DNA from 4 places in the Streptomyces sp. NPDC002276 genome. Region 1 is predicted to be linked to each of the others. Evidence: riboswitches for the same ligand, from Rfam matches in the RefSeq annotation. Region 1 holds a riboswitch; each other region holds the start of a gene.
The links. Region 1 has a riboswitch for cyclic di-AMP ahead of ACWIHT_RS11610 (M23 family metallopeptidase). Riboswitches for the same ligand answer to the same signal wherever they lie in the genome.
Positions count from the first base shown of each region.

Region 2: linked by a shared signal. The riboswitch ahead of ACWIHT_RS21065 (M23 family metallopeptidase) and the one ahead of ACWIHT_RS11610 (M23 family metallopeptidase) in region 1 are both predicted to bind cyclic di-AMP.
Region 3: linked by a shared signal. The riboswitch ahead of ACWIHT_RS03030 (NlpC/P60 family protein) and the one ahead of ACWIHT_RS11610 (M23 family metallopeptidase) in region 1 are both predicted to bind cyclic di-AMP.
Region 4: linked by a shared signal. The riboswitch ahead of ACWIHT_RS31780 (transglycosylase SLT domain-containing protein) and the one ahead of ACWIHT_RS11610 (M23 family metallopeptidase) in region 1 are both predicted to bind cyclic di-AMP.

Region 1 is NZ_JBSFCQ010000003.1:635,831-642,885, forward strand. It holds gene ACWIHT_RS11600 (HPr family phosphocarrier protein) at 1-152, shown strand, start outside; gene ACWIHT_RS11605 (GntR family transcriptional regulator) at 314-1,009, opposite strand; gene ACWIHT_RS11610 (M23 family metallopeptidase) at 1,196-1,951, opposite strand; cyclic di-AMP (ydaO/yuaA leader) riboswitch at 1,965-2,126, opposite strand; gene ACWIHT_RS11615 (M16 family metallopeptidase) at 2,329-3,717, opposite strand; gene ACWIHT_RS11620 (M16 family metallopeptidase) at 3,714-5,072, opposite strand; gene ACWIHT_RS11625 (DNA gyrase/topoisomerase IV subunit A) at 5,406-7,055, shown strand, end outside.
Region 2 is NZ_JBSFCQ010000008.1:20,330-27,384, reverse strand. It holds gene ACWIHT_RS21090 (MarR family winged helix-turn-helix transcriptional regulator) at 1-301, opposite strand, end outside; gene ACWIHT_RS21085 (dihydrofolate reductase family protein) at 368-1,498, shown strand; gene ACWIHT_RS21080 (alginate lyase family protein) at 1,672-2,877, shown strand; tRNA gene ACWIHT_RS21075 (tRNA-Met) at 2,930-3,003, shown strand; gene ACWIHT_RS21070 (PP2C family protein-serine/threonine phosphatase) at 3,127-4,218, shown strand; cyclic di-AMP (ydaO/yuaA leader) riboswitch at 4,371-4,527, shown strand; gene ACWIHT_RS21065 (M23 family metallopeptidase) at 4,539-5,546, shown strand; gene ACWIHT_RS21060 (aldo/keto reductase) at 5,605-6,549, shown strand; gene ACWIHT_RS21055 (PrsW family intramembrane metalloprotease) at 6,556-7,055, opposite strand, start outside.
Region 3 is NZ_JBSFCQ010000001.1:641,350-648,404, reverse strand. It holds gene ACWIHT_RS03040 (glyceraldehyde-3-phosphate dehydrogenase) at 1-809, shown strand, start outside; gene ACWIHT_RS03035 (DUF1996 domain-containing protein) at 889-2,958, opposite strand; cyclic di-AMP (ydaO/yuaA leader) riboswitch at 3,293-3,466, shown strand; gene ACWIHT_RS03030 (NlpC/P60 family protein) at 3,475-5,232, shown strand; gene ACWIHT_RS03025 (hypothetical protein) at 5,417-5,881, shown strand; gene ACWIHT_RS03020 (endonuclease/exonuclease/phosphatase family protein) at 5,883-6,743, opposite strand; gene gndA (NADP-dependent phosphogluconate dehydrogenase) at 6,921-7,055, shown strand, end outside.
Region 4 is NZ_JBSFCQ010000014.1:172,497-179,551, forward strand. It holds gene ACWIHT_RS31755 (ABC transporter substrate-binding protein) at 1-328, shown strand, start outside; gene ACWIHT_RS31760 (carbohydrate ABC transporter permease) at 325-1,314, shown strand; gene ACWIHT_RS31765 (carbohydrate ABC transporter permease) at 1,311-2,177, shown strand; gene ACWIHT_RS31770 (LacI family DNA-binding transcriptional regulator) at 2,232-3,260, shown strand; gene ACWIHT_RS31775 (HAD family hydrolase) at 3,367-4,173, shown strand; gene ACWIHT_RS31780 (transglycosylase SLT domain-containing protein) at 4,285-4,752, opposite strand; cyclic di-AMP (ydaO/yuaA leader) riboswitch at 4,756-4,927, opposite strand; partial or broken gene ACWIHT_RS31785 (CocE/NonD family hydrolase C-terminal non-catalytic domain-containing protein) at 5,191-6,322, opposite strand; partial or broken gene ACWIHT_RS31790 (RNA-guided endonuclease InsQ/TnpB family protein) at 6,327-6,677, shown strand; partial or broken gene ACWIHT_RS31795 (oligopeptide:H+ symporter) at 6,779-7,055, opposite strand, start outside.

The DNA of each region.
Region 1 (7,055 bases):
ACGCGGCCTCCATGCTCGCGGTCCTGGGCCTGGGCGCCCAGGGCGGCGAGGAGATCGTCCTCGCGTCGGACGCCGAGGGCGCGGACGCGGCCCTCGACCGGCTGGCGAAGCTGGTCGCGGAGGGTCTTGAGGAACTCCCCGAGACCGTCTGAGTTACCCGCAATTGATGGTTGCGGTGATTTCGCCGCAAAACCGATGTGCCGCAACCTCGAAGGGCTCGCCCGAATTACCGGGCGAGCCCTTCGCAATTCCACTTGCGGGCAGCAGAAATAATCCCCCGCGAATTATCCCCTCTTTGTATACGGCGCCCGTGTTAATGCCGGAGACCCGACATGTTTACGGGAGGTTGCGAAGTCCTCACACGGTCCGTGCCGTTCGCGCCGCCGGGAAAGCGCAGCCGGTGCGCGGTGCCCGCGCGCTCGGTGTGCAGGGCCGTGATCGCCCGCGCGCGCTCGCCGTCGCCGCGCGCCACGGCGTCCACGATGGCCCCGTGCTCCGCCCAGGACTCCACGGGGTTGGCCGGTGCCTCCACCGCGTACATCCAGGCGATCTTGTGCCGCAGCTGGGTCAGCATCGAGGTCAGCGCGGGGCTCCCGGAGGCCTGGGCCAGCGTCTCGTGGAACCAGCTGCCCAGGGAGCGCAGATCCTCGCTGTTGCCCCTCCTGGCGCGCTCCTGGCCCAGCCGGACGAGGCCTCGCAGCACCTTGAGGTGGGCCTCGGTGCGCCGCTGGGCGGCCCGCGAGGCGCCGAGCGGCTCCAGCAGCATCCGCATCTCCAGCAGGTCGGCGGCCTCCTGCTCGGTCGGTTCCGCGACGCACGCGCCCGCGTGCCGCCGGGTCACCACGAACCCCTCCGCCTCCAGCGTGCGCAGGGCCTCGCGCACGGGCACGCGCGAGACGCCGTACCGGCGCGCGAGGAGTTCCTCCGTGAGCCGGCCGCCGCGCTCGTAGACACCGGCGACGATGTCGTCCCGGATCGCCGTGCATACCGAGTGCGCCGGAATACGCATGTCCGACCTCCGCCTTAATCCCCGTGAAACGTCGACGATTGACGTGTGTTCCGTGACTCTATTGCAATCAGCGGGAATTTCCGATGGCGGACCGGAATCCATGGATATTTTTTGGACAGGAGGGGTCCGGAAACGCCGAAAGCCCCGGCGGACGGCCGGGGCTCCAGGAAGTGCGGTGGTGCGTCGTCAGACGTTGACGCCGTGCTTGCGGAGGTAGGCGACGGGGTCGACGTCGGAGCCGTACTCGGCGGTCGTACGGGCCTCGAAGTGGAGGTGCGGTCCGGTGACGTTGCCGGTCGCCCCGGAGAGGCCGATCTGCTGGCCCGGGGTGACCTGCTGGCCGACCGAGACACCGATGGACGACAGGTGGCCGTACATGGTGTACATGCCGTCGGCCATCTTGATCACGACCTCGTTGCCGTACGAGCCGCCCCAGCCGGCCTCGACGACGGTGCCGGAGCCCACCGCGTGGACGCTGGTGCCGGTCGAGGCGTGGAAGTCGATGCCCGTGTGGGCGCCGGAGGACCACAGGGAGCCGCCGGTCTTGTAGCCGGTGGACACATAGGAGTTGGCGACCGGCGCGACGAAGGTGTTGAGCCGCTTGCGCTCGGCCTCGCGGGCGGCGCGCGCCTGGGCCTCACGGGCCGCCTCGGCCTGGGCGGCGGCCTTGGCGCGGGCGGTCTCCTCGGCGAGCGTCTCGGCGGCGGCCTGCCGCTGGGCGACGGCCTGGGCGTCGATCTTCTCGGCCACGGCATCGCCCATGGCGACGACCGGGGTGAGGCCGGTCTGCTCGGGGGCGGGCTCGGCGGCGAACGCGGGGGCGCTCGCCAGGGTGCCGACGACTCCGGTGGCGGCGAACGCGGCGACACTCGCGGCGCGAACGGTGGTGCGGTGGGTCCGGCTCGGGCGACGGTGCTTCCCGGTGGCGCGGGTGAACGCCATGAAGTGGCTGGTCCTTTCCTTCCTTCTCGCCTACCGGGTTAGCTGACGGGTTCGGAGCAGGAAGGTCTCCTACGGACTCCCGCCACACGCGCGGGCGTCCGATTCACCCCAGGGACTCATGTGGGTCCCCGGCTCCCCTGGCTCGCGCCGTACGGGGACTCGGCGATGACTGTCCGGTGCCGCGAGTGCGGCGCGGTGCCTGACGGACAGCCGGACCGACGCTAAGGGGGGCCACTTTCAATCCCCAAACGGATCACGGTTTTTGTAGCGCACGCCACAGGGCAGACAGGCAACCTCTCCCCCAATTCGGACAATAGGGAGCCCTGGTGGCGCTTCCGTCACCAGGGCTCCCCCACGCGCGCGTGCCGCTGTCGCGTCTACTCCGCCGGAACGACGGTCACTTCGCCGATGCCGAGGGCCTCGACGGGCTCCTTGATCTGCTCCGCGTCGCCGACGAGGATCGTCACCAGACGGTCCACCGGGAAGGCGTTCACGACCGCCGCGGTCGCCTCCACGGTGCCGGTCGCGGCGAGCTGCCGGTACAGCGTCGCCTGGTAGTCGTCGGGCAGGTGCTGCTCGACCTGGTCGGCCAGCGTGCTCGCCACGGCCGCCGCGGTCTCGTACTTGAGCGGCGCCACGCCGACGAGGTTCTGTACGGCGATGTCCCGCTCGGCGTCGGTGAGTCCGCCCTCGGCGAGCTTGCGGAGCACCGTCCACAGGTCGTCGAGTGCGGGACCCGTGTTCGGGGTGTCCACGGAGCCGCTGATCGCGAGCATCGACACGCCCGTGCCGTCGGGTGCCGAACGCAGCACCTGGCCGAACGCGCGCACACCGTAGGTGTAGCCCTTCTCCTCGCGCAGGACGCGGTCCAGGCGGGAGGTGAGGGTGCCGCCGAGGCAGTACGTGCCGAGCACCTGCGCGGGCCACACGCGGTCGTGCCGGTCGGCTCCGACGCGGCCGATGAGCAGCTGCGTCTGGACGGCGCCGGGCCGGTGCACGATCACGACCCGCCCGGTGTCGTCGGCGGTCACCGGCGGCACGGGGCGCGGCTGCGCGGTGGAACCGGTCCACGAGCCCAGGGTGTCGGCGAGCAGCGCGTCCAGGTCGATGCCGGTGAGGTCGCCGACGACCACGGCGGTGGCGGTCGCGGGGCGGACATGCCGGTCGTAGAAGGCGCGTACGGCCGTGGAGTCGATCTTCTGGACCGTCTCCTCGGTGCCCTGGCGGGGGCGCGACATGCGCGAGCTCGCCGGGAACAGCTCCTTGGAGAGCTCCTTGGCCGCGCGGCGGGACGGGTTGGCCGTCTCGTGCGGGATCTCGTCGAGGCGGTTGCGGACCAGCCGCTCGACCTCGCTGTCCGCGAAGGCGGGCGCCCTGAGGGCGTCCGACAGCAGGCCGAGGCCCTTGGCCAGGCGCGAGGCGGGGACCTCCAGGCTCAGGCGCAGCCCCGGGTGGTCGGCGTGCGCGTCGAGGGTGGCGCCGGAGCGCTCCAGCTCGGCGGCGAACTCCTCCGCTGAGTGCTTGTCGGTGCCTTCGGAGAAGGCCCGCGCGGTGATCGTGGCGACGCCGTCCAGGCCTGCCGGTTCGGCCTCCAGGGGCGCGTCGAGGAGCACCTCGACGGCGACAACCTGCTGGCCGGGGCGGTGGCAGCGCAGGACGGTCAGGCCGTTGCCGAGCGTGCCACGCTCGGGCGCCGGGAAGGCCCACGGCCTGGCCTCGCCGGCCTGGGGCTGCGGGTGGAACTCCATCGTGGCGAGCTCGGTCACTTGGCCGCCTCCTCGTTCTCGTCGCCGGCCTCGGCCGCTGCTTCGTCGGCGTCCTCGTCCGCGATCGGCTCGTAGACGAGCACCGCGCGGTTGTCGGGCCGCAGTCGCGCCTTGGCGACCTCCTGGACCTCCTCCGCCGTCACGTCCAGGACGCGCTGTACGGCGGTCAGGGCGAGCTGCGGGTCGCCGAACAGGACGGCGTAGCGGCACAGTTCGTCCGCGCGGCCCGCGACCGTGCCCAGCCGGTCCAGCCACTCGCGCTCCAACTGGGCCTGGGCGCGCTCCATTTCCTCGGCCGTGGGGCCCTCCGCGGCGAACCGGGCGAGCTCCTCGTCGATGGCGGCCTCGATGACGGGCACCTCGACGTCACCGGACGTCTTGACGTCCAGCCATCCCAGGGAGGGCGCTCCGGCCAGCCGCAGCAGCCCGAAGCCGGCCGCGACGGCCGTACGGTCGCGTCGTACGAGGCGGTTGTAGAGGAGCGAGGACTCGCCGCCGCCGAGGATGGTGAGGGCGAGGTCGGCCGCGTCGGACGCGCGCGTGCCGTCCTCCGGGAGCCGGTAGGCGCACATCAGGGCGCGCGCCGGGACCTCTTCCTCGACGATCTCGCGCAGCTCGGCGCCCATCGTGTCGGGCAGTGCGCCGTCACGGGGTGCGGGCTTGCCGTCGTGCGAGGCGATGGACCCGAAGTACTTCTCGATCCAGGCGAGCGTCTGCTCGGGGTCGATGTCGCCGACCACGGACAGGACCGCGTTGTTGGGCGCGTAGTAGGTGCGGAAGAACGCGCGCGCGTCCTCCAGGGTGGCCGCGTCCAGGTCCGCCATCGAGCCGATGGGCGTGTGGTGGTAGGGGTGGCCCTCCGGGTAGGCGAGGGCGGTCAGCTTCTCGAACGCTGTCCCGTAGGGCACGTTGTCGTAGCGCTGGCGGCGTTCGTTCTTGACGACGTCCCGCTGGTTCTCCATGGACTCTTCGTCAAGAGCGGCCAACAGGGAGCCCATGCGGTCGGCTTCGAGCCAGAGGGCGAGCTCCAACTGGTGGGTGGGCATGGTCTCGAAGTAGTTGGTGCGCTCGAAACTGGTGGTGCCGTTGAGCGAACCGCCCGCGCCCTGCACCAGTTCGAAGTGGCCGTTGCCCTTCACCTGTCCGGAGCCCTGGAACATCAGGTGCTCGAAGAGGTGAGCCAGGCCGGTACGCCCCTTGACCTCGTGGCGGGAACCGACGTCGTACCAGAGGCACACCGCCGCGACCGGGGTCAGGTGGTCCTCGGAGAGCACCACGCGCAGACCGTTGGCCAAACGGTGTTCGGTCGCTGTCAGACCGCCGGACCCTGCCTCGGCGGTGGCCGTGTGACCCATGGGCATGTACGTCCCTTCGATCGCGGATTATCTGGCTGGAACCGCAGAAATCCTGCTCGTCCCGCCACTGTATGCAAGCGTGCGGACGGTCGGCGAAGTTCCCGGCGGACGTACGCCGAGAGCGAGATCGCGTAGCCTGCGGGCAGTCGCACACGTGGACCCACGCGGCAGCCGTCGGTGACGGAGCCGAGCGGCCAACGCCGGGTCCTGGTCCGCGTTGTCAGTGCCGCGGTCCACAATGGTTCACGTCAAGACCCCGTTCACGCTTCAGCAAGAGTGAGCCGAAGGGGAGCGACCCCCAGGCGAGCGACCAGAAAAGAGGAGCCGGCAGCGATGGCCCGCCGCAGCACGAAGACCCCGCCGCCCGACGACTCGTTCGAGGAGCGGATCCTCGACATCGACGTCGTCGACGAGATGCAGGGCTCCTACCTTGAGTACGCGTACTCGGTCATCTACTCCCGCGCCCTGCCGGACGCCCGGGACGGCCTGAAGCCGGTCCACCGACGGATCGTCTACCAGATGGACGAGATGGGCCTGCGCCCCGACCGCGGCTATGTGAAGTGCGCGCGTGTCGTCGGCGACGTCATGGGCAAGCTGCACCCGCACGGCGACGCGTCGATCTACGACGCCCTGGTGCGCATGGCGCAGCCCTTCTCCATGCGCGTCCCCCTGGCCGACGGCCACGGCAACTTCGGCTCGCTGGGCAACGACGACCCGCCCGCCGCCATGCGGTACACCGAGTGCCGGCCGTCCGAGGCCGCGAACCTGATGACCGAGTCGATCGACGAGGACACGGTCGACTTCGCCCCGAACTACGACGGCCAGGAGCGGGAGCCGGTGGCCCTGCCCGCCGCCTTCCCGAACCTGCTGGTGAACGGCTCGTCGGGCATCGCCGTCGGCATGGCCACCAACATGCCGCCGCACAACCTGGGCGAAGTCATCGCGGCGGCCCGCCACTTGATCCGCTATCCGAACGCGGACCTCGACACCCTGATGCGCCATGTCCCGGGCCCCGACCTGCCCACGGGCGGCCGGATCGTCGGCCTCAGCGGCATCCGGGACGCGTACGAGACGGGCCGCGGCACCTTCAAGATCCGCGCCACGGTGACGGTGGACGACGTCACGCCGCGCCGCAAGGGCCTGGTCGTCACCGAACTGCCCTTCACCGTCGGCCCGGAGAAGGTGATCGCCAAGATCAAGGACCTGGTCGGCGCGAAGAAGCTGCAAGGCATCGCCGACGTCAAGGACCTCACCGACCGCGCGCACGGCCTGCGCCTGGTCATCGAGATCAAGAACGGCTTCGTCCCGGAAGCGGTCCTGGAGCAGCTCTTCAAGCTGACGCCGATGGAGGAGTCCTTCGGCATCAACAACGTCGCCCTGGTCGACGGCCAGCCCCTCACGCTGGGCCTCAAGGAACTCCTGGAGGTCTATCTCGACCACCGGTTCAACGTCGTACGGCGACGCAGCGAGTTCCGCCGCACCAAGCGGCGCGACCGCCTCCACCTCGTGGAGGGCCTGCTCACCGCGCTCGTCGACATCGACGAGGTCATCCGGATCATCCGCTCCAGCGACAACTCCGCACAGGCGAAGCAGAGCCTGATGGAGCGCTTCTCGCTGTCGGACATCCAGACGCAGTACATCCTGGACACACCGCTGCGCCGCCTCACCCGGTTCGACCGGATCGAGCTGGAGTCGGAGATGGAGCGCCTCAGCGCGGAGATCGCCGAGCTGACGCGCATCCTGGACTCGGACACCGAGTTGCGCAAGCTGGTCTCGACCGAACTGGCCGCGGTGGCCAAGAAGTTCGGCACCGACCGGCGTACGGTCCTGCTGGAGTCGGCGGGCGCCCCCGCCGCCACCGTGCCGCTCCAGGTCGCCGACGACCCGTGCCGGGTGCTGCTCTCCTCGACGGGCCTGCTGGCCCGTACGGCGAACGGCGAGCCCTTCCCGGAGGACACCGAGGCCCGGCGCGTCAAGCACGAC
Region 2 (7,055 bases), on a different contig from region 1:
CCGCCGTACTGCCCCGCTTGTCCGACGGACACCCCTCCCGCCGCACCAGCCCGTCCTTCTCCAGCCGGGTCACGGCGTACGTCAGCCGGCTCCGGGTGATCTTCGACTTCTCGGCGAGGTCGGTCATCCGCAGCCGGTGGTCCGGTACGTCGGAGAGGTTGGCGAGGATGGAGTAGTACAGGTGGGGCATGCCGGCCTCCTGCTGGAGCTGCCGGTCGATCGCGTCCTCCAGGAGGTGCGTCGCGGCGATGTAGGCGCGCCAGGCGCGCTGCTCCTCGGCGGTGAGCCAGCGAGTCGTCATGCCCCCAGTGTAGGTTTGTTTCAAACTTGAACCAAGCCCCGCCGGTCTCCAGGAGAGAGCGCGTCGATGTCTCTGCCCCACGTCCTGCTGTCCGCCGCCGTCTCCCTCGACGGCTACCTCGACGACACCGGCCCCGACCGGCTGCTCCTCTCCAGCCCCGCCGACTTCGACCGCGTCGACGAGGTACGGGCCTCCGTGGACGCGATCCTCATCGGCGCCGGCACCATCCGCGCGGACAACCCGCGCCTGCTCGTGAACTCCCCCGAGCGCCGCGCCGCCCGCATCGCCGCGGGCAAGCCGGAGTACCCCCTCAAGGTCACGGTCAGCGGCTCCGGCGAACTGGACCCGGCCGCCAACTTCTGGCACACGGGCGGCGACAAACTCGTCGCCACGACGGACAAGGGAGCGGAGCGGGTACGCCAACTCGGCCTGGCCGCCGACGTGTTCGCCCTCGGCGCCGAACTCGACTGGCGTCGGCTGCTCGAACACCTCCACTCCGTAAGGGGAGTTGACCGCCTGATGGTCGAGGGCGGCGGCACGATCCACACCCAGCTCCTCCAGCAGGGCCTGGCCGACGAGCTCCAACTCGTCCTGTCCCCCCTCTTCGTGGGCACCCCGGACGCCCCCCGCCTCTTCGGCCCGGGCACGTACCAGTCGGGCCGCCTGCGCCTGCTGGAGACCCGCCCCATCGAGGACGTCGTCCTCATGCGCTACGAACCCACCGCCCCCGGCACCGGCGACCTCCCCTCCGCCGCCGACCACCACTGGCTCGCCCTCGCCTGCGACCTGGCCGCGGACTGCCCGCCCTCGGAGACGGCGTTCAGCGTCGGCGCGGTGGTCGTGGCCGAGGACGGCACGGAACTGGCCCGCGGCCACTCCCGCGAGGCCGGCGACCCGGTGGTCCACGCGGAGGAGGCGGCCCTCGCCAAGCTGGACCCGGCGGACCCGCGCCTCGCGACCGCCACCGTCTACACGAGCCTCGAACCCTGCACCCACCGCGCCTCCCGCCCCAAGCCCTGCGCCCGCCTGATCCTCGACGCGGGCGTACGACGCGTGGTCACGGCCTGGCGCGAGCCGGACACGTTCGTGACGGCGGCCGACGGGAGCGGGGCGCTGGCCGCGCAGGGGGTCTCCGTGGTCGTACTCCCGGAGTACGAGGAGCGGGCGAAGGCGCCGAACCGGCATCTGCGGGGCTGAGGGGGGGGAGACACCTACTCCAAAAAAGTGTGTCACTTTCGCCCAGAAGTGACACACTTTTTTGGGACACCCCCTACCCCCCGGGCCCCGACCGGCCCATCAGATCCTGCGCCTCACCGCCCACCGAGTCACGCTCACAGGGAACCGGTGCGGACAACGCGGAGGTAGGACACATGAGGGCAGTGGCGGTGCTGGGCGCGTCCGTGGCCGTGGGGCTTCTCGCCTCGTGCGGGGCGGCGGACACCGGTACGCGGACCATGGCACGGGCGCTGCCCGCCGGAGCGGCGTTCACGCACCCCGGAGTGCTGGTCAGCAAGGCGCAGCTGGACGCCGTACGGAAGAACGTGGCGGCCGGGAAGCAGCCCTGGCTGAAGGCGTACTTCGGGATGCGGGACAGCAAGTACGGGTCGTACAAGTACACGGCGAAGCCGTACGCCGACGTCGACTGCCCCTGGAACGGCAAGGCCGCGCACGGGTGCGTCGAGGAGCGCGAGGACGCGATCGCCGCGTACACGCAGGCGCTGCTGTTCAGCATCACGGGCAAGGAACACCACGCGCTCAAGGCGCGGGAGATCATGGACGACTGGTCGGCCAAGATGAAGGAGCACACCTCCGAGGACGCCGGGCTCCAGACCGCGTGGGCCGGGTCGACCTGGGCGCGGGCGGCGGAGATCGTGCGGTACACGCCGGGGGCCGGATGGCCGGACGACCGGGTGCGGCGGTTCGCGACCATGCTGCGCACCGCGTACCAGCCCGAGGTGACGAAGGACCTGCCGGACTACAACGGCAACTGGGACCTGGCCATGACGGACGCGGCGATCGGTATCGCCGTCTTCCTCGACGACCACAAGGCCTTCGACGCGGCCGTCGCCCGCTTCCGCGACCGCGTGCCCGCCTACTTCTACCTGGAGAAGGACGGCAAGGTGCCGCTCACCCCGGCCCGCTCCACGGTCACCACCCCGCAGAAACTGACGACGTACTGGTTCAAGCAGACCACCTTCAAGGACGGCGTCGCCCAGGAGACCTGCCGCAACTTCAAGCACGTCGGGTATTCGCTGGCGGCCACCGGGCACATCGCCGAGACCGCCTGGCACCAGGGCGTCGACCTCTACAAGGACGTCAAGGACCGGCTCGCCGCCGCCCTCGACTTCCACGCCCGCTACCAGCTCGGCGAGGCCGCGCCGGCCTGGCTGTGCGGCGGCAAGGTCGACCGGAACATGGGGCCCGACCTGGAGGTTCCGCTCAACCACCTGGAGGACCGGCTGGGCATGAAGGTGCCCGCCGCGCACAAGCTCGCCGAGACGACCCGGCCGGCCGGCAGCGACGACCTCTTCGTTTCCTGGGAGACCCTCACGCACGCCGGTAACCCCGCCGACTGAAACGTGTGTGACATCGGACCCCGCGGATGGCGTATAGTTGGGAACACAACGGCGCGGGGTGGAGCAGCTCGGTAGCTCGCTGGGCTCATAACCCAGAGGTCGCAGGTTCAAATCCTGTCCCCGCTACTCAAGGCCAAGGGCCGGAATCCAGAACATGGATTCCGGCCCTTGGTGTTTTCCCGCAGTTTTCTCCACCCCGGTCGGCCCACCCCGCTCGCAGCCCTCCCCCCGCCAGGAAAAACTGGACGCGTGGAGGAGGGTACGTATGTGCGAGCCGGCGGGCGCGTCCTCACCCTCGTCCGTCGGTTGCCCGCCCTGCTGCTGATCGTCGGCGCGTGCTACGACTACTTCACCCCGCAGGCCTTCACGGCGGCCCCCTTCTTCACCGCCGCCCCGCTCGTCGCCGCCCCGCTCTACTCGCGGCGCGGCACCGTCCTCACCGGCCTGGCCTCGGTCGCCGTCGTCCTCGTCATCCACATCAGGCTCGGCATCGTCCTCCGTATCGACGCGGTCACCGAGATGGCCACCGTGGCGACGGTCGCCGGTCTCGCCGTCCTCATCAACGCCCTCGTCCGCCGCCGCAGCGAACAACTCGCCTCCGTGCGCGAGATCGCCGAGGCCGCCCAGCGCGCCGTACTGCCCGAACCGGCCGAGCGCATCGGCGGGTTCGAGATCGCCGCCCGCTACGAGGCGGCGCAGGAAGGCGCGTTCATCGGCGGCGACCTGTACGCGGTCCAGGACACCCCGCACGGCGTACGGCTGGTCGTGGGCGACGTACGCGGGAAGGGCATGGGCGCGGTCGCCGCCGTGGCGGTCGTCATCGGGGCGTTCCGGGAGGCCGCCGAGCAGGAGAGCACCCTGGAGGCGGTCGCGCAGCGGCTGGAGCGGGCGCTCGCGCGCGAGGGCACCCGGCGCGACGGGCTGGACGCGTTCGAGGGGTTCACCACAGCCGTACTCGCCGAACTCCCGCACGGCGACGGCGTCTTGAGGATCGTCGACCGGGGCCACCCGCCGCCGCTGCTCCTGCACGCGGACGGCACCGTGGACACCCTGCTCGTCAAGGAACCCGCACTGCCCCTGGGAATGGGCGAGTTGGGGTTCTGGCCCGACCGGGCCGAGGAGTTCGCGTTCCCCGGCGGCGCCACCCTGCTCCTCTACACCGACGGCCTGTCCGAGGCCCGCGACTGCCACGGCGTGTTCTACGACCCCGGGGAGCGGCTCGCCGGGCGGACCTTCCGCAGCCCCGAGGCGTTGCTCGGCCTCCTGGCCAAGGAGGTGCGCCGCTACTCCGGGGGCGGGATGACCGACGACATGGCGATGATCGCGGTACGCCATCCATGACCGGTCAACTCACCCGTTTTTCGCCGGTCATGGGCCCTTCGTCCAGCAAGGAAAGGTTAATGATCAAGCGAACAGGCTTGGAAACGGGCGCCTGTGTCTATTAACGTTCGATAACGCAGCACGGTCGTCCCAGCCGTCACAAGAGACAGCTCCGTGCGCACGCGCCGAATCCCGCGAGGGAACCGGGGAACCACCACTTGGGGTGAATCGCACGTCGACAGTCGTGGCAACACGACCGGTTTACGCGCGTAGGAGACCTTCCTGCTCCGAACCCGTCAGCTAACCCGGTAGGCGAGAAGGAAGGAAAGGAGCACGCCCACGTGGCGTCCAACCAGGCTGCCCCAGAAGCCCCGTTCGTCTACGGCGGTTTCCGCCCCGACGAGGGCCCCTGGGAGGAGTGGAACCCCAGCGCGGAGTCCGTTCTTCCCAACCGCGGCAAGCACCGTGTCGCCAAGCAGCGTGGTGGCGGGGGATTCGCCCGCAGCTCCACCGTCCTGGGCGTCGGTGTCATAGCCGCCGTCAGCGCCGGCGGGATGGCCAGCGCCAACACCGGCAAGCCGCCCGTCTCGATCTCCATGCCCGACCTGCCCTCCGTGGGCCACCTGCTGGACGACTCCCCCAGTACGCCGAAGGGTTCCGCGACCGCGCTCAGCAGCGTCGGCGTGACCACCACCGAGACCGCCAAGGGCACCTCGGACGCGGGCGAACTGCTGCGCAACCGGATCATGGAACAGGCCGAGCTCCAGCAGCTCCAGGTCGACGGCAAGTCCCAGGCCGCCGCCGAGGCCGCCGTCGCCAAGCAGGTCGACGCCGCCGCCGCGAAGGCCGAGCAGGACGCCGCGAAGAAGGCCGCCGACGCCAAGAAGGACGCCGAGGCCGCCGCCAAGAAGAAGGCGGAGACGGCGAAGCTCGCCGCGCTCGCCAAGCAGTACACGCTGCCGGTCGGCTCGTACACGATCACCGGCACCTTCGGCCAGGCCGGCTCCATGTGGTCCTCCGGCTACCACACCGGACTCGACTTCGCCGCCCCCACCGGCACGCTGATCAAGGCCATCCACAGCGGCACGGTCACCGAGGCGGGCTGGGCGGGGTCCTACGGCTACCGCACGATCCTCACCCTCGACGACGGCACCGAGCTGTGGTTCTGCCACCAGTCCTCGATCAACGTCAGCGTCGGCCAGAAGGTCGCCACCGGAGACGTCATCGGCCGCGTGGGCGCCACCGGGAACGTGACCGGGCCGCACCTGCACCTTGAGGTCCACATCAACGGCGCAGCCACCGCGAGCGACCCGGCGCCCTGGCTGCGCAGCAAGGGCCTCAATCCCTGACGCACCCTTGAACCACCTGTTGGAATATCCGGTTCCGGTCCGGCAGTTGTCGTAGAGCATGACTTCTCTTCGCAAGCTGGGCCGGTCCGATCTGGAGATCTTCCCGCTGAACCTCGGCGGCAACGTCTTCGGCTGGACCGCCGACGAGGCGACTTCCTTCGCCGTGCTGGACGCGTACGCCGCCGCGGGCGGCAACTTCGTCGACACCGCCGACTCCTACTCGGCGTTCGCCCCGGGCAACCAGGGCGGCGAGTCCGAGACCGTCATCGGCAAGTGGGTCAAGGCCCGCGGCAACCGCTCCGACGTCGTCATCGCCACCAAGGTCAGCCAGCACCCCGAGTACCCGGGCCTGTCCGCCGCCAACATCAAGGCCGCCGCCGAGGCCTCCCTGCGCCGCCTGGACACCGACCACATCGACCTCTACTACCCCCACTTCGACCAGGTCGAGGTGCCGGTCGAGGAGATCGTCGGCGCGCTCGACGAACTGGTCAAGGCGGGCAAGGTGCGGCACATCGCCGCCTCCAACATCACGCCCGAGCGCCTTCAGGCCTCCCTCGACTTCTCCGACCGCGAGGGCCTGGCCCGCTACGTCGCGATCCAGCCCCACTACAACCTCGTCTCGCGCGACACCTACGAGGGCGAACTCCGGGACGTGGCCGAGCGCAACGGCCTCGCGGCGCTCCCCTACTTCGCCCTCGCGGCCGGCTTCCTCACCGGCAAGTACCGGCCCGGTACGACCGTGGACAGCCCGCGCGCCGGACTCGCCGGCAAGTACCTCGCCTCGGAGCGCGGCCAGAAGGTCCTGACCGCCTTGGACGAGGTCGCCCAGGCCCACGACGCCTCCGTCGCGACGGTCGCCCTCGCCTGGCTCGCCGCCCAGCCCACGGTCGCCGCCCCGATCGCCTCCGCCAGAAGCCTGGACCAACTGCCCGACCTGCTCGCCGTGGCCGAACTGGCCCTCACGGACGCCGAGATCGAGCAGCTGACGCAGGCCTCCGCCTGACGGTCGTCAGGTCCGGTACGGGTTGTACGCGGACTGCGGTGCCGCCGTGTTCCCGTACACCGGCCACGGTGGCACCACCACCGGCACCGGCGGCGCGATCCGCCGCGCCGCGTACTCCAGCGCGGGCCGCGCCACCTCCCGCCCCTGCCACAGCTCGCGCAGCAACTCCCCTTCCCGTACGGCGAATTCGGCGCCGACCCGGCCCCGCGCGGCCCGGTACCGCAGGAACGCCAGGGAGGTCGCACAGGCCTCGTAACGGGCCACCGAGCGGGCGGCGGGGCGGCCGAGACAGTGGCTGGCGTACTCGCGGGCCAGCCGGCGGCCCCGCATCGAGCCGAGCACGAACGGTTCGCTCGGGGTCAGCCAGCCCGCGAGGACATACACGGGCAACTCCTCGCGCACGGCGCGCAGTTCACGCTGCCGGGTCCAGACCGCGAGCCAGGTCAGCAGGCCGAACGCGGGCACCATGAACAGGCCGTAGACCTCGAAGAAGCCGTACTGGCCGA
Region 3 (7,055 bases), on a different contig from region 1:
CCGGCGACCCCTCCGAGGTCGACTACACGGCGTACGGCATCAAGGACGCCATCCTCATCGACAACACGGGCAAGTGGCGTGACCGGGAAGGGCTTTCGCGGCATCTGCGGCCCGGGATCGACAAGGTCGTGCTGACCGCGCCGGGCAAGGGCGACGTCCCCAACTTCGTGCACGGCGTCAACCACGACACGATCAAGCCGGACGAGCAGATCCTGTCCTGCGCGTCCTGCACCACCAACGCCATCGTGCCGCCACTGAAGGCGATGGCCGACGAGTACGGTGTGCTGCGCGGCCATGTGGAGACGGTCCACTCGTTCACCAACGACCAGAACCTGCTGGACAATTACCACAAGGCCGACCGCCGCGGCCGGTCCGCGCCGCTCAACATGGTGATCACCGAGACCGGTGCCGCGTCCGCCGTCGCCAAGGCGCTGCCCGACCTCAAGGCGCCGATCACCGGCAGCTCGATCCGCGTCCCGGTGCCGGACGTCTCGATCGCGATCCTCAGCCTGCGGCTCGGCCGCGAGACCACCCGCGCCGAGGTCCTCGACTACCTCCGCGACGTCTCGCTGACGTCCCCGCTGAAACGGCAGATCGATTTCACCACCGCCCCCGACGCGGTGTCGAGCGACTTCATGGGCTCCCGCCACGCCTCGATCATCGACGCGGGCGCCACCAAGGTCGACGGCGACAACGCGATCCTCTACCTCTGGTACGACAACGAGTTCGGCTACTCCTGCCAGGTCGTCCGGGTCGTCCAGCACGTCACCGGGGTTGAATATCCGACGTACCCCGCACCGGCGGTCTGACCCCGGCGCGTCGAACGTGTGACGGCCCGGCCACCCCAACTGCGTGCGGCCGGGCCGTCGTTGTCACCTGTGCGCCATGTCAGCGAGTACTGCGCTTGCCCCGGTACAGCACCACGAACCCGGCGACGAGCAGCAGCGCTCCGGCCACGGCGGGCCACAGATTCGCGCCGGTCTCCGCCAAACCGCCCTGAGCCTGCGGCTGGTTCGGGCCCACGGCCGCGTAACTCTCGCCGCCCGAGGACGAGTCGGGCGGTGTCGCCGCGGGGGTGCCGACCTGGCCGCCCGCGTTGCCGTTCGAACTCCCCTGTGTCTCGGTCGACTTGGACCCCTCTGTCTGCGTGTCGGCCTTGGGGACGGACACGGCGGTCGTCAGATCACCGGGGTCGGTGGTCTGGGTGTCGGTGGGCTCGGGGTCGTCGGCTCCGGTGTCCGGGGCGCTCGTCGCGGGATCCGCGGAGGGCTGGTCACCGGAGTTGCCGCCGTTGCCGCCATTCCCCTCGTCGCCGCCGTTGCCGCCGTTCCCGCCGGGCTCGTCGGTCGCGGTGTCGGTGGGCGCCGCCGTAGCGGTGTCGGTCGCGGTCGGGGACGCCGTCGGCTCACCCGAGCCGCCACCCGCACCCTGGCCGCCGCCGGAACCGTCACCCGAACCGCCGCCGTTGCCCGAACCGCCGCCCGATCCCGGGTCGTTGTCCGTGCCGGCGCCGCACTTCTCGCCGCTGTTGATGCAGGTGACCATGTCGTTCATCAGGCTCTCGGAGAACACGTTGATGAAGTCGCCGTGGTCGGTGACGGGCTTGTGCTGCTGCTCGGGGAAGGAGTCCACCGCGAACAGTGGGCTCGTCTTGCCGCCGTCCTGGAGGCTCGGCGCGTCGACGGCGTAGACGATCCGCTGCACCAGCTGCGGAATGGCCTCGAAGCCGGCCGGGCAGGCGCCGTCGGCGGCCTCGAAGGCCACGTGGGTGCGGTGGTTGGCGCTGTCGATGTTGCGGCCGTCCCAGCAGCTCTGGAACTTGAAGGTGCGCACGACGTCACTGCCGGACGGGCACAGCGGGTACTTGTCCTTGAGCTGACGGTCCTCGAACCCGGTGCAGCTCCAAGAGGCGTTGGCGTTGGCCGGGCCGTTGACGAAGGCCTTCGCGTCGCCGGTGATGATGCGCAGAAGGCGCGGCATCGCGACGACCTTGCTCTGCGGGTTGCCCTCGAAGGTCAGGGTGACCTGCTTGGCCGTGACGATCTCGCCGGTGTTGCCCTCGGTGCCGCCGCCGGGCTTGTCGGCGTCCCGCTCCTGCTTGCCGTTCTGCAGGCGCAGCACCGGCCAGTAGTAGGTGGACTTGTCGCCCGGGTTCTCGCAGCTCGTGTCGGCGTTCGCGAGGTCCTGGTCGCTGGCGAAGGCGTTGTTGGACTGGTTGCCGATGTAGTCGTGGAAGTGGTGGGCGCCGTTGGTGACACCGGGCGCGACGATCACGTTGTCGGAGTTGAACAGGCCGTTCTCGTTCACCCCGCAGGCGGTGACGAACGTACCGCGCGAGGCGCCCGCCTGCTGCTGCGGAGCGTTCACATTCGGCTGTACGGAGGTGATGTCCGCGTAGTCAGAGGCGACCGGCCCGTTGGTGGACTGCTGCTGGCCCTGCTGACCCTGGCCGCCCTGGTCCCCGGTGCTGGCGCTGGCGCTCTGGTCGTCGCCGTTGCCTCCCTGGTCACCCTGATCGCCGGTCTCGTTCGTGGGCGCGATCAGCGTGCAGGCGGCGAGGGCGTCGAGTCCCTCCGGGCGGTCCCCGACCTGCGCGATGGCGTCGTCGATCCGCCCGATGGTCTCGGCCCGCTTCTCCTTCAACGGATTCATGATCTCGTTGTCGGCGAAGGAGGCGTCCTGGCGAATGGAATCCCTTGAGTCCTGAAGTTTCTGGTAGGCCTCGGTTATCTGCTGGTCCAGATTCGCGAGTTCCTTGTCGACGTCGGCCTTCGCCTCGTCGGGCACCGTCGTCAACTGGGTACCGACGTCCGGGCAGTCGATCGTCGCGCCTCGCGATGCCGCGTCCGGAGACCCTTGTTGGGCGGAGTCACCGCCCCAACCACCTTCGGACGCCGACGCGTAGACGTTCGCCGCCATCAGTCCTCCGCCGCCCAGCATCAGGGCGACTGCTGCCATCGTCGCGCGTCGTGCGCCTGTGGGGCGTCTGCGCGTGTTGCGTGCCAAGGAAGTTGCTCCTACACGTATCGGTCGGCCCGGCTCGTCCCGGCATGGAAATCCCCCGACCCAATACGGAGCCGGGCCCCGGTGTGTTCAACCGTCCCAGAAATTCATAGCGACCTCTTATGGATCACCGGCCCCGGCGGGCTCCTGCCCCCTCGACACACCAGGGCGAGGTAAAGGTCACAAATACGTATCGGACATATCGCGCTTCAACCTTCACACGAGGCACACACGTTGGCTAAGTTGGCGCTCAGGCCGTACGACCTACTCCGGCGATCGGCGCCGGGCCGCACGGCTCGCGCCGAGTCCGGCGTGTCGCTCGCGACAGCCGGAGCCGGGGACCCAACCGAACTTGGGGTGAATCGGTCCAACTGCCCCTCAGGGCAAGGACCGTAGGGCAAACCTTCCGTGATCGACGCCCGAACCCGACAGCTAACCCGGTAGGCGCGAAGCGGAAGGAGCACGTCTGCCATGCCGGCAGAACGACGCACGCGCACCGGAGGCAGTGGCCCCACCGTGGACGACCGACCCAGCCGCGACGAAGTCCAGCGGCGGATCAACTCCCTTTACGACAGGGCCGAGACGGCCACCGGAAACTACAACGCCACACGTGCGATGTCCGGGAAACCGCGCAAGCGTGTCGAGGCCCGCCCCAGCGCGTCACGTCCTTCCGACCCCGCCGTCGAAGCCGTCACCCGGCAGCTGTTCGACCGCGCCCGCACCCAACTGGGCCCGACCGTACCGGCGATGCTGCCGCCCGGCAGGACCCCGGCCCGCCCGGCCGAGTCCCGCCCCGAGCGGTCCGAACGACCCGAGCGACGCCCCGAGCCCCAGAGCACCGGCCGCGAACTCGAAATGCAGCCCGGTCGCGCCGTGGCCGAACTGACCATGGGGACCACCGCCGCACCGGAGCCCACCGCCCCGCAACTCATGCCCCCCGTAGCGGAGTTGACCGCTGCACCCATTGCCGCGCTGCCTCCCGCCGCACAGGAGACACAGCAGTCTCCCGTGATGGCACAGATGCCGCAGATGTCACAGATGCCGCAGGCACAGGTACCTCAGGCGCAGGTGCCGCAGCCTCCGCAGATGTCTCAGATCGCCCAGATCGCGCAGATGGCTCAGGCCCAGATGTCGCAGACGCCCACGGCGACCGTCCTCGACCTGCCGCCGGTACCGCCCGCCCCGGCCGTCGACGTGCCGCCCGCGCGCGTCATGGCACCGCAGCAGTTCGCGACCGCCCCGGCACCGGCCTTCGACCCGCTCACCGCGAGCCTGGACCTGCTCCCGTCCATCGGCACACCGCGTACCGAGACCGCGCCGACGGGCGCCACCTGGCCGCCCCCGGAGACGGCCTGGCCCGCCCCGGAGACCACGTGGTCCACCGGACAGATGCCGATGGTGACCGAGCAACAACAGACCTGGTCGACAGGGCAGATGCCCGCGGTGACACAGCAACCGCCGTGGTCCACCGGCCAGTTCCCCGTGGTGACCGAGCAACAGCAGATGTGGTCGACAGGACAGATGCCAGCGGTGACCGAGCAACCTGCCTGGTCGACCGGGCAGATGCCCGCAGTCGCCGAGCAACCGGCCTGGTCCACGGGGCAGATACCTCTCATCCCCCAGCAGCCCACGGCCCAGCCCGAGTGGCAGCCCGCGCCGGAACCGTTTTGGCGCCCGCCCCAGCAGGAGTGGCAGCCGACCGCCCCCGCCCCCGAGGTCGCCTTCGCCGCGGCCCCGTCCGTCGCCCCCACACTCGCACCCCCCGCCCCTCCGGCCATGGCCCCGGAAGTCACCCTCCCACCGGCCCCGGCCATGAGCCCGGCGCCCGCCGCGGTCATCCCCACCACGACCGCACCGGACGCCGGCGCCCAGAGCAAGACCGCCACCGCGCTCGCCTTCGCCCGCGCGCAGATCGGCAGGCCCTGCCTGTGGGGCGCGGCGGGACCGGACGCGTACGACTGCTCCAGCCTCACCCAGGCCGCATGGAAGGCGGCGGGGGTCCTCCTCCCGCGCACCGCCCAGGAACAGTCCGGCGCGGGCGCCCTCGTCCCGCTCACGGACATCCACGCCGGCGATCTGATCTTCTTCTACGACAGCATCGACCACGTCGGCCTCTACACCGGCAACGGCCTGATGATCCACGCGCCGAGCCCCGGCACTCCGATACGCGAGGAGTCGATCTTCTACGCCGGTTCCGCCGCCATCCGGGGCGCCGTACGACCCGCCTGAGCCACTGGTTCACACGCGTCCCGCTACTCCCTGCGGGCCGCGTCGTTGCTCTGTACGAGTGGTGGAACCCAGGACACGGTCGTAGCGTCGAACCAGAAGACGGACGACGACCGTGTCCCGCAGGCGGGTCCACCGCCGGTGCGGGTGCGGAGTGACGGGTACGAACGGGCGGCCGGGAGCGGACATGTACAAACACACCATGGTCGGAGTCGTCACGGTCTGTGCCGCCGCTCTGCTGGCGCCGGCCGTGGGCACCTCGTCCGCGGCCCCGGCGACGGTGCACGCGCAACCGGTCGCCCAGCGGCAGCCCGCGGTCCCCGTGCTGGTCGACTGCCTCTGGCATCCCGAGGTGCGTCCCAGCGACTTCATGCTGGCCTGCGGCGACGGCAACAGCCGCCTGACGTCGCTGCGTTGGACCGACTGGAACGCCAACTCCGCGACGGCGACGGGCGTCAACTGGGTGAACGACTGCAAACCTTATTGCGCGGTGGGCAAGTTCCACTCCTTCCCGGTGACCGTGCGGCTCGACTCCGCGCAGACGTGGAAGCGGCATCCGCAGCTGCGGCAGTACGGCGAGATCACCCTGACGTACCCCGGAGCGCGGCCGGACAAGTTCCAGCACACCGTGACCTACCCCCTGTGGAACTGACTCACAGCGACAGCTCCACCACCAGCGGCCGGTGATCGGAGATCTCCACCCTCGGCGCGCCCACCGCCCCCACGGCGTCCGCGCCGAGCCCCGTCGTCATGATGTGGTCGAGCTGGACGAGCGGCCGGTGCGAGGGAAAGGTCGCCCGCCGGGCCGCACTCCGCCAGCCACGTGGCGCGGTCGCGTTCAGAGTGAGCCGGGGAAGAGCGCCGAAGAGATTGAAGTCGCCCATCAGCACGCGGGGTTGGGGCAGCTCCGCGATCCAGCGGCGCACCGCGCGGAGCTGGCCGATGTTCCAGCCCGGCACGAACGAGAGATGCACGGCCACGGCGGTGAACGGCCCCTGCGGGCCTTCCAGTACGGCGGCCAGCGCGGCCCGGGGCTGGTCCCGGGCCAGCACCGGAGCGGCCCGCCCGGCGACCCGCAACGGCACGGCCAGCGGGCCCGGGGACAGTCGTAGGGACCGCCATTCGCGGACCGGCAGCCGGGACAGCAACGCGATGCCCTGGGAAGGGAGTTCGGGCTCCAGGGCCTCGGGGCCGTGGACGCGCATCGCGGGCTGGGACGGGTCGGTGACCCAGCCCCGGTCCGGCACGAAACGGCTGTGCAGCGCCGTCGCGTAGCGCCAGTCGCGGGCGCCCAGCGCCGTGGCGGCGACCGCCGCCTGATCGAGGCGGCCGGAGCGTTCCTGGAAGCGGTCGACCTCCTGGAGGGCCAGCACGTCGACGTCCAAGGACGCGACGGCCTCGGCGAGGGGTGCCGAGGGGTCGGCGGGGCGGGCGGCGGCCGGTTGGCCGTCCGGCCGGATCAGCTGGCCGTGCAGCACGTTGAACGTCGCGCACCGCACCCGTATGTCACCCATGGCCGCTCCCTTCCAGGGGAGCGATCTTCGCATCCGGCGGAACGCGCCGTGCGGCGGTCGACAAGATCGCTCCCAATCACGCGGAATTTCGAGTCAATCCGCGATCGCGCACGTACCAGCGGTCATGGGCGCCCCGCGCCGACCCGCCACGTCACCAATTCGGAGAACAGGCACCCCATGAACGCATCCGCACCGAACAGCACAGCCGCCGACGCCACCGCGCAGATCGGCGTCACCGGCCTGGGTGTGATGGGCCGCAATCTGGCCCGCAACTTCGCCCGCAACGGCTACACGGTCGCCGTCCACAACCGC
Region 4 (7,055 bases), on a different contig from region 1:
CACCGACCCGGAGGCGCTGGCCGCCCTGGTCAAGGAGGTCGCCATCTACCCGGCGGCCACCAAGGGCCAGTCCGGCTCGGTGCTCACCCCGCCCGCGTTCTTCCCGAACCAGACCGACTTCTACGACACCGCCGCGAAGATCGCCGCCACCACGGCCGCCTCCGCCTGGGGCCCGAACGTCCAGGTCGCCTACGACACCTTCAGCGACGCCTTCGGCAAGGCCACCAAGGCGAAGAAGGCCGCCCAGTTCGACACCGCGCTCGCCACCATGCAGTCGGCGACCTTCACCGACATGAAGAAGCAGGGCTTCAAGGTGACCGAGGCATGACCGCCACTCCGCTCAAGGGCTCCGGCCGCACGACGGCCGGGCCCTTGGCGGACGGCACCGCCACCACCGTCCGCCCCCGCCGCATCCGCCGCCGTGGCCGCAGCGCGCCGTACTGGTTCCTGGTACCGGCCGTGCTCCTGTTCGCCGCCTTCACCGTCGTACCGATCGGGTACGCGGTGTGGCTCAGTCTCCACAAGGTCCAGGTCAAGGGCATCGGCCTCGGCAAGGGCGCCCGTCAGCAGGTGTGGAACGGCCTCGGCAACTACACCGACGTCCTGAACGACTCCGAGTTCGGCCACAGCGTCCTGCGCGCCTTCGGCTACGGCCTGATCGTCATCCCCACGATGCTCGGTCTGGCCCTGGTCTTCGCGCTGATGCTGGACACCCCGCGGGCGCGCAGCGCCAAGTTCGCCCGCCTCGCGATCTTCCTGCCGTACGCCGTCCCCGGCATCATCGCCGCCCTCATGTGGGGCTTCCTCTACCTCCCGACGGTCAGCCCCTTCTACTACCTGCTGCGCGAGTTCAACCTCCCGCAGCCCGACCTGTTCGACGGCGGCAACCTGTACCTGTCCTTCGCGAACATCGCGGTGTGGGGCGGCACCGGCTTCAACATGATCGTGATCTACACGGCCCTGCGGTCGATCCCGCAGGAGATCTACGAGGCCGCCCGCATCGACGGCGCCTCCGACCTGAAGATCGCCCTGCGCATCAAGATCCCGATCGTGATGCCCTCCCTCGTGCTCACGTTCTTCTTCTCGGTCATCGCCACCCTCCAGGTCTTCACCGAGCCCATGGCGCTCAGGCCACTCACCAACGGCCTCTCCAGTTCCTGGAGTCCGCTGATGGCCATCTACGACGCCGCCTTCCTCAGGTCGGACATCTACGGCGCCTCCGCCACCGCGGTGGTCCTGGCCCTGGCGACCTTCCTGGTCTCCTTCACGCTGCTGCGCGTCTCCGACCGCTACACCCGGGAGGACCGGGCATGACCCCCCTCACCCTCACCGCCGCCGACACCAAGCCCAAGCGCACCGCGTGGGTTCCGACCCTGGTGCTGATCCTCGGCTCCCTGTACTGCCTGATCCCCGTGGCCTGGGTGGTGATCGCGGCGAGCAAGGGCCAGGGCGAACTCTTCTCCACCTTCACCTTCGCCCCCGGCACCGGCTTCCTCGACAACCTCAAGGAGCTGAGCTCCTACCGGGACGGCATCTACTGGGAGTGGATGGTCAACTCCCTCCTCTACGCGGGCGGCGGCGCCCTGCTGTCGGCCGCGGTCTCGGCCGCGGGCGGCTACGCGCTGGGCCGATTCGCCTTCAGGGGACGGGAGTTCATCTTCAAGCTGATGCTGGCCGGCGTCCTCGTCCCGAGCATCGTGCTGACCGTCCCGCAGTACCTGCTCCTCTCCAAGACGGGCCTGGCCGACTCGTACTGGTCGATGCTCCTGCCGTCGATCCTCTCTCCCTACGGCGTCTACCTCGTCCGGATCTACGCGGCCGCCGCCGTGCCCGCCGAACTCCTCGAAGCGGCCCGCATGGACGGCGCGAGCGAGTGGCGGATCTTCTCGCGGATCGCGGTCCCGATGATGATGCCGGGGCTCATCACGGTGTTCCTGTTCCAGTTCGTCGCCATCTGGAACAACTTCCTGCTGCCGTACGTGATGCTCGCGGACGACACCAAGTTCCCGCTCACGCTGGGCCTTTACACCCTGCTGGCCCAGGGCGCCTCCCAACCGGCGCTCTACACGCTGGTCATCATGGGCTGCTTCCTCGCGATCCTGCCGCTGATCGCGCTCTTCCTGGTGATCCAGCGGTTCTGGTCCCTGGACCTGCTGAGCGGCTCGGTCAAGGCGTGAGAAGCATGTAGCGAGTACCTCCCCCCACCGCACTGAACCGGCAGAACGAGGACCATGACCACCAGTCCGAACGGACGCCGTAAACCGCCCACCATCCACGACGTGGCCCGGGAGGCAGGCGTCTCCCGGGGGACCGTCTCCCGCTTCCTCAACGGCGGCCACTACGTCTCACCGGCCGCCCGCACCGCCGTGGAGACGGCGATCAGGAAGACGGGCTACGTCGTCAACCGGCACGCCCGCTCCCTGAGCACCGGACGGTCGGACTCGGTGGCGTTCCTCCTCACCGAACCGCAGGAGAAGTTCTTCGAGGACCCCAACTTCAATGTCCTGCTGCGGGGTTGCACCGAACACCTGGCCCGCCACGACATCCCGCTGCTCCTGATGCTGGCCTCCTCCCGGGACGACCGCCGCCGCCTCACCCGCTACATCACCTCGGGCCACGTGGACGGCGTCCTCCTCGTCTCCAACCACAGCGGCGACCCGGTGGCGGCCGAACTCCGCGACGCCGGCATCCCGTTGGTGGCCTGCGGCAAACCCCTGGGCACGGCCTCCAAATACAGCTACGTGGCAGCGGCCGACCGGGACGGCGCCCAGGAGATGGTCCGTCACCTCATCGCACGGGGCCGCCGCCGCATCGCCATGGTCACCGGCCCGCTCGACGCACCGGGCGGCCCCGACCGCCTGGCCGGCTACCGCGACGTCCTCACCGAAGCGGGGCTGCCCCACGACCCGACCCTCGTGGTCGAGGGCGACTACCGCCGCACGGGCGGCGAGGAAGCGGCGCGGCGCCTCCTCGCCCAGGCCCCCGACATAGACGCGGTGTTCGTAGCCTCCGACCTCATGGCCCTGGGAGTCGTCAACACCCTTCAGCAATCCGGCCGTTCGGTCCCGGATGACATCGCTGTCGGAGGCTTCGACGACTCGGCGGCGGCCACGGCGATCACCCCCGCCCTCACGACCATGCGCCAGCCCTACGACCGCATCAGCGCCGAGATGGTCCGCATGCTGCTCGCGCAGATCGCCGGCGAGGACACGGCGGGCGTGATCCTGCCCACCGAACTGGTGATCCGGGAGTCGGCATAACCGCCGTAACTGTCAAACCAACCGGAACTCGGGTCAACGGATGTGAAGGCAGCAGCCGTCCGGTTCGTGTCGAGTCGGTGGGGCGTTCCATCCGTATTCTCTGATCATGGCCGCACCCCTCGCATATGCACTGATCGCCACCGACCTGGACGGAACGCTGCTGCGCGGCGACGACACACTCTCCGACCGGTCCCGCAACGCACTCGCGAGGGCGGCGGCGGCCGGCGCCCGGCACCTGGTCGTCACCGGCAGGCCCGCCCCGAGAGTGCGCCCGCTCCTCGAAGACCTCGGCAGCAGGGGGCTCGCGGTGTGCGGACAGGGCGCCCAGTTGTACGACGCCGGTGCGGACCGTCTGCTCTGGTCGGTCACCCTGGACCGTGAGCTGGCGGAGACCGCGCTCGGCAAGATCGAGGCGGAAGTGGGCCAGGTCTACGCGGCGGTCGACCAGGACGGAGTGGACGGCCTCACGCTCATCGAGCCCGGCTACCTGATGCCCCACCCCACGCTCCCCGCGGTGCGTGTGGGGAAGCGCGACGACCTGTGGTGCGAACCGATCAGCAAGGTGTTGCTCCGTCACCCGGCCCTGGAGGACGACGAGTTGGCGTCCACGGCGCGCTCGGTGGTCGGTTCCCTGGCCTCGGTCACCATGTCCGGCCCCGGCACCGTCGAACTCCAGCCACTCGGCATCACCAAGGCGACGGGCCTCGCCCTGGCGGCCCACCACTTGGGCCTGACCCCGTCCGACACCATTGCCTTCGGCGACATGCCGAACGACATCCCGATGTTCGACTGGGCAGCACATGGAGTGGCGATGGCCAACGCCCACCCGGAGTTGAAGGCAGTAGCCGATGAGGTAACGCTGTCGAACGAGAACGACGGCATCGCGCTGGTACTTGAAAGACTCTTCAGCTGAAGGTCTTCAGGGGCGCGGGGCTGTGTCAATTTGCGGCTCCGCCGCGCGGGCGCGACCAGCCACGACGGCGGTGCCACTCAAAACACAACCCGTCATGGCTGGTCCACGTTTCTAGTAAGCCCCGTAAACGTTGTCGATCGACCCATAAACCGCCGCAGCGTAATTGCACGCAGCCGTGATGTTCGCAACCGGGTCATAAGGATCAAACGCAGTCCCGGCAACGTGATACGCGTTGAACGTCGGGTCGATCACCTGGAGCAGCCCCTTCGACGGCGTACCCGCCGCCGCGTTGGAGTCCCAGTTGTTGATCGCGTACGGGTTGCCGGACGACTCACGGATCACGTTCCGGTAGATCCCGTTGTACGTCCCCGGAATCCCCTTCTGCGCCATGATCGCGAGCGACTCGCGGATCCACCCGTCAAGGGTGTTGGGGTACCCGGCGGCGGTGGTCGAGGCGGTGGTGGCCGCGGACGCGGTGGTCGCCCCGACGACGGGCAGCGCGAGGATCGCGACACCGGTACCGGCGACAACGACACGGCGGACAAGGCGGGCGCGGCGGGACTGAGCGGATGCAGGCATGACGAGGTTCCTCTCCGTCGCCTGCGAGGTGAGCTGTCGGGTTCGGGCTGGGAGGTGCCCGGCCACGCCCTCACGGACGTGACTTAACCCCAAGCCGTCCCGGTCGTGCTGACCGGTCCGGCGACTTACCTGGGTCCCCCGCTCCTGCCGTGCGAGAAGTTCGTGACTGGGATGCCGGGCGGCGGCAGGATTCGGCGTTCCGCTCGACAGGCCCGGAAACTATGCGAGAGCACATGTCCGGAACAAGTGGCGGAATCACACCTAACCCCTATTGACCTTGATCTGAGGCGTATGGGGCACTTGATCCTTTGCGTAAGCCAAGGTTCAACTGTCAATCGCCACAAGGGGAAACGCGAACACACGGGACCACAGGTCACGCACAGAAACGCGTGACCCAACTCACGGCAGGATTAAGAACGGCAAATCGGGCATTCGCCCTCAACTGGCAGTTCTCGGAATCCTTTTCTCCCAAGTGCGGTGAAAGATCACTTCGCCGCCCTCGGTGCAGATCACCTCATTCGAGGTAATAAAGTCCGTTTCGTCGCAAGTAATCTCCGACCGCGTGCGCACGGTCGTGTCCCATCCCAGCTCCGGCCGATGCAGCCGGATCGTCCAGTCGGACCGCGTACGGGCGGACAACGGTTCCGCCTCGTCGATCGTGTACGTCTCCAGCGCGTCCTCGGTGAACTCAAGCCCGTCCGGATACACCCGCGTGCCCCCCGTACCGGGGGTCCACCTCCAGCCGCCACTCGCCCTTCGCCACATCCCGTACGACCAGCCGCTCGGGCCGCGGCTCGTCCAGCGTGGCGGGGTAGTTGACCCCGATCGGCGCGGCCTCCTCGGGCTCGTCGAAGCGAATAACAGGCCCCAACTCCTGCTCCCGAACCGGGAGTTCCATCGCACTCCCCTCCGGGTCCAGCGTGAACCCCGCCGCCGACTCCGGCTGCGGCCAGATCCACGGCCAGTACGCCGACGACACCGCGAGCCGGATCCGATGCCCCGGCGGGAACGCGTGCCCGATCCCGTTCAGCTCGAAGGTCACGTCCTCCGTGGCACCCGGCGTCCAGGGCACCGCCCGGTCTCGCCCGAACCGCGCCGACAGATTCAGCACACCCCGGGTGACCAGCGTCGAGGAACCGTCCGGGGCGACATCGCACAGCCGCGCGGTCACTTGCCCGCGCTCCACCCCACTCGTCAGCCGCAGCCGCACCCTCGGCCGCCCCAGCACCCACGTCTCGGCCGGCACCTCGAACTCGAAGCACGCCGACCGCGCGTCCTCGTCCCGCTGGTCCGGCGGCAGATCGGCGTCGTTCCCGAAGGGGAAGAAACGGCCTGCGTCCACCCCGGTGTGCATGGGAGAGCGGACGATCACGGGCGCGCCCCGGAGGCCGTACGTCGTCGTCTTCACGTGCGGCGAGGGCCACGCGGGCTCGCCGACCCAACGGCCCGGCAGGGTGTCGTAGACCGTGGCCGGAGGATGCGAGTCGCTGACGTAGGCGCGCAGGAGTGGGTCGGCCGTCACGCCTGTGTCCTCGCCCTTCAGCCAGTGGTCCCACCAGCGGAGGGTCTCCTACATGAGCAAGGCTCCCGCGCCGAAGCCCGATCCCGACCGGCCGGGTGCGTTCCTGCCCAACGGGGCGGCGGCGAAGGCCGGGCTCAACCGCTCGATCACCGATGCCGGTTGGGGGGTGTTCCTGACGATCCTGCACGCCAAGGCTGAAAACGCCGGACGGGAAGTGATCGCCGTGGACCCCCGCAACACCTCCCGGCGGTGCCCCCAATGCGGGCACACCGCCAAGGAGAACCGGCCCACTCAGGAGAAGTTCCACTGCGTCTCGTGCGGCCATCACGCGCATGCGGACACGGTGGGAGCGATCAACGTTCTACGGGCCGGGCTGGTCCGTCGCGAAGCCCAACCGGCATAGCGAGAAGCCACCCTCTTCAGGGGGTGGAGGAGTCACGTAGTAGAGCGCGAAACCAACCAACCCCACCACCGGACCGACCGAACCGACCGAACCGGACACCGAGCCGAACCGGCGTCCCGGCGGTCGTCGTCGGTGCGGTAGAGCTTGCCGACCATGGTGGCCACGTTGGGTTTGAGCAGGCCGGTACCGGCGCTGATCAGGCCGAGGCCCACCCAGGTCATCGTGCCCGTGGGGACCGCCATCGCGTAGTGCCCGCAGGCGATCAGGATCCCGCCCCACAGCACCGCGCGGTACGAGCCGAGGATGCGGTCGGCGAGCCAGCCGCCCGCGACCGAGACGAGATAGACCAGGGTTCCGTAGGCTGCGGATACGGATGCG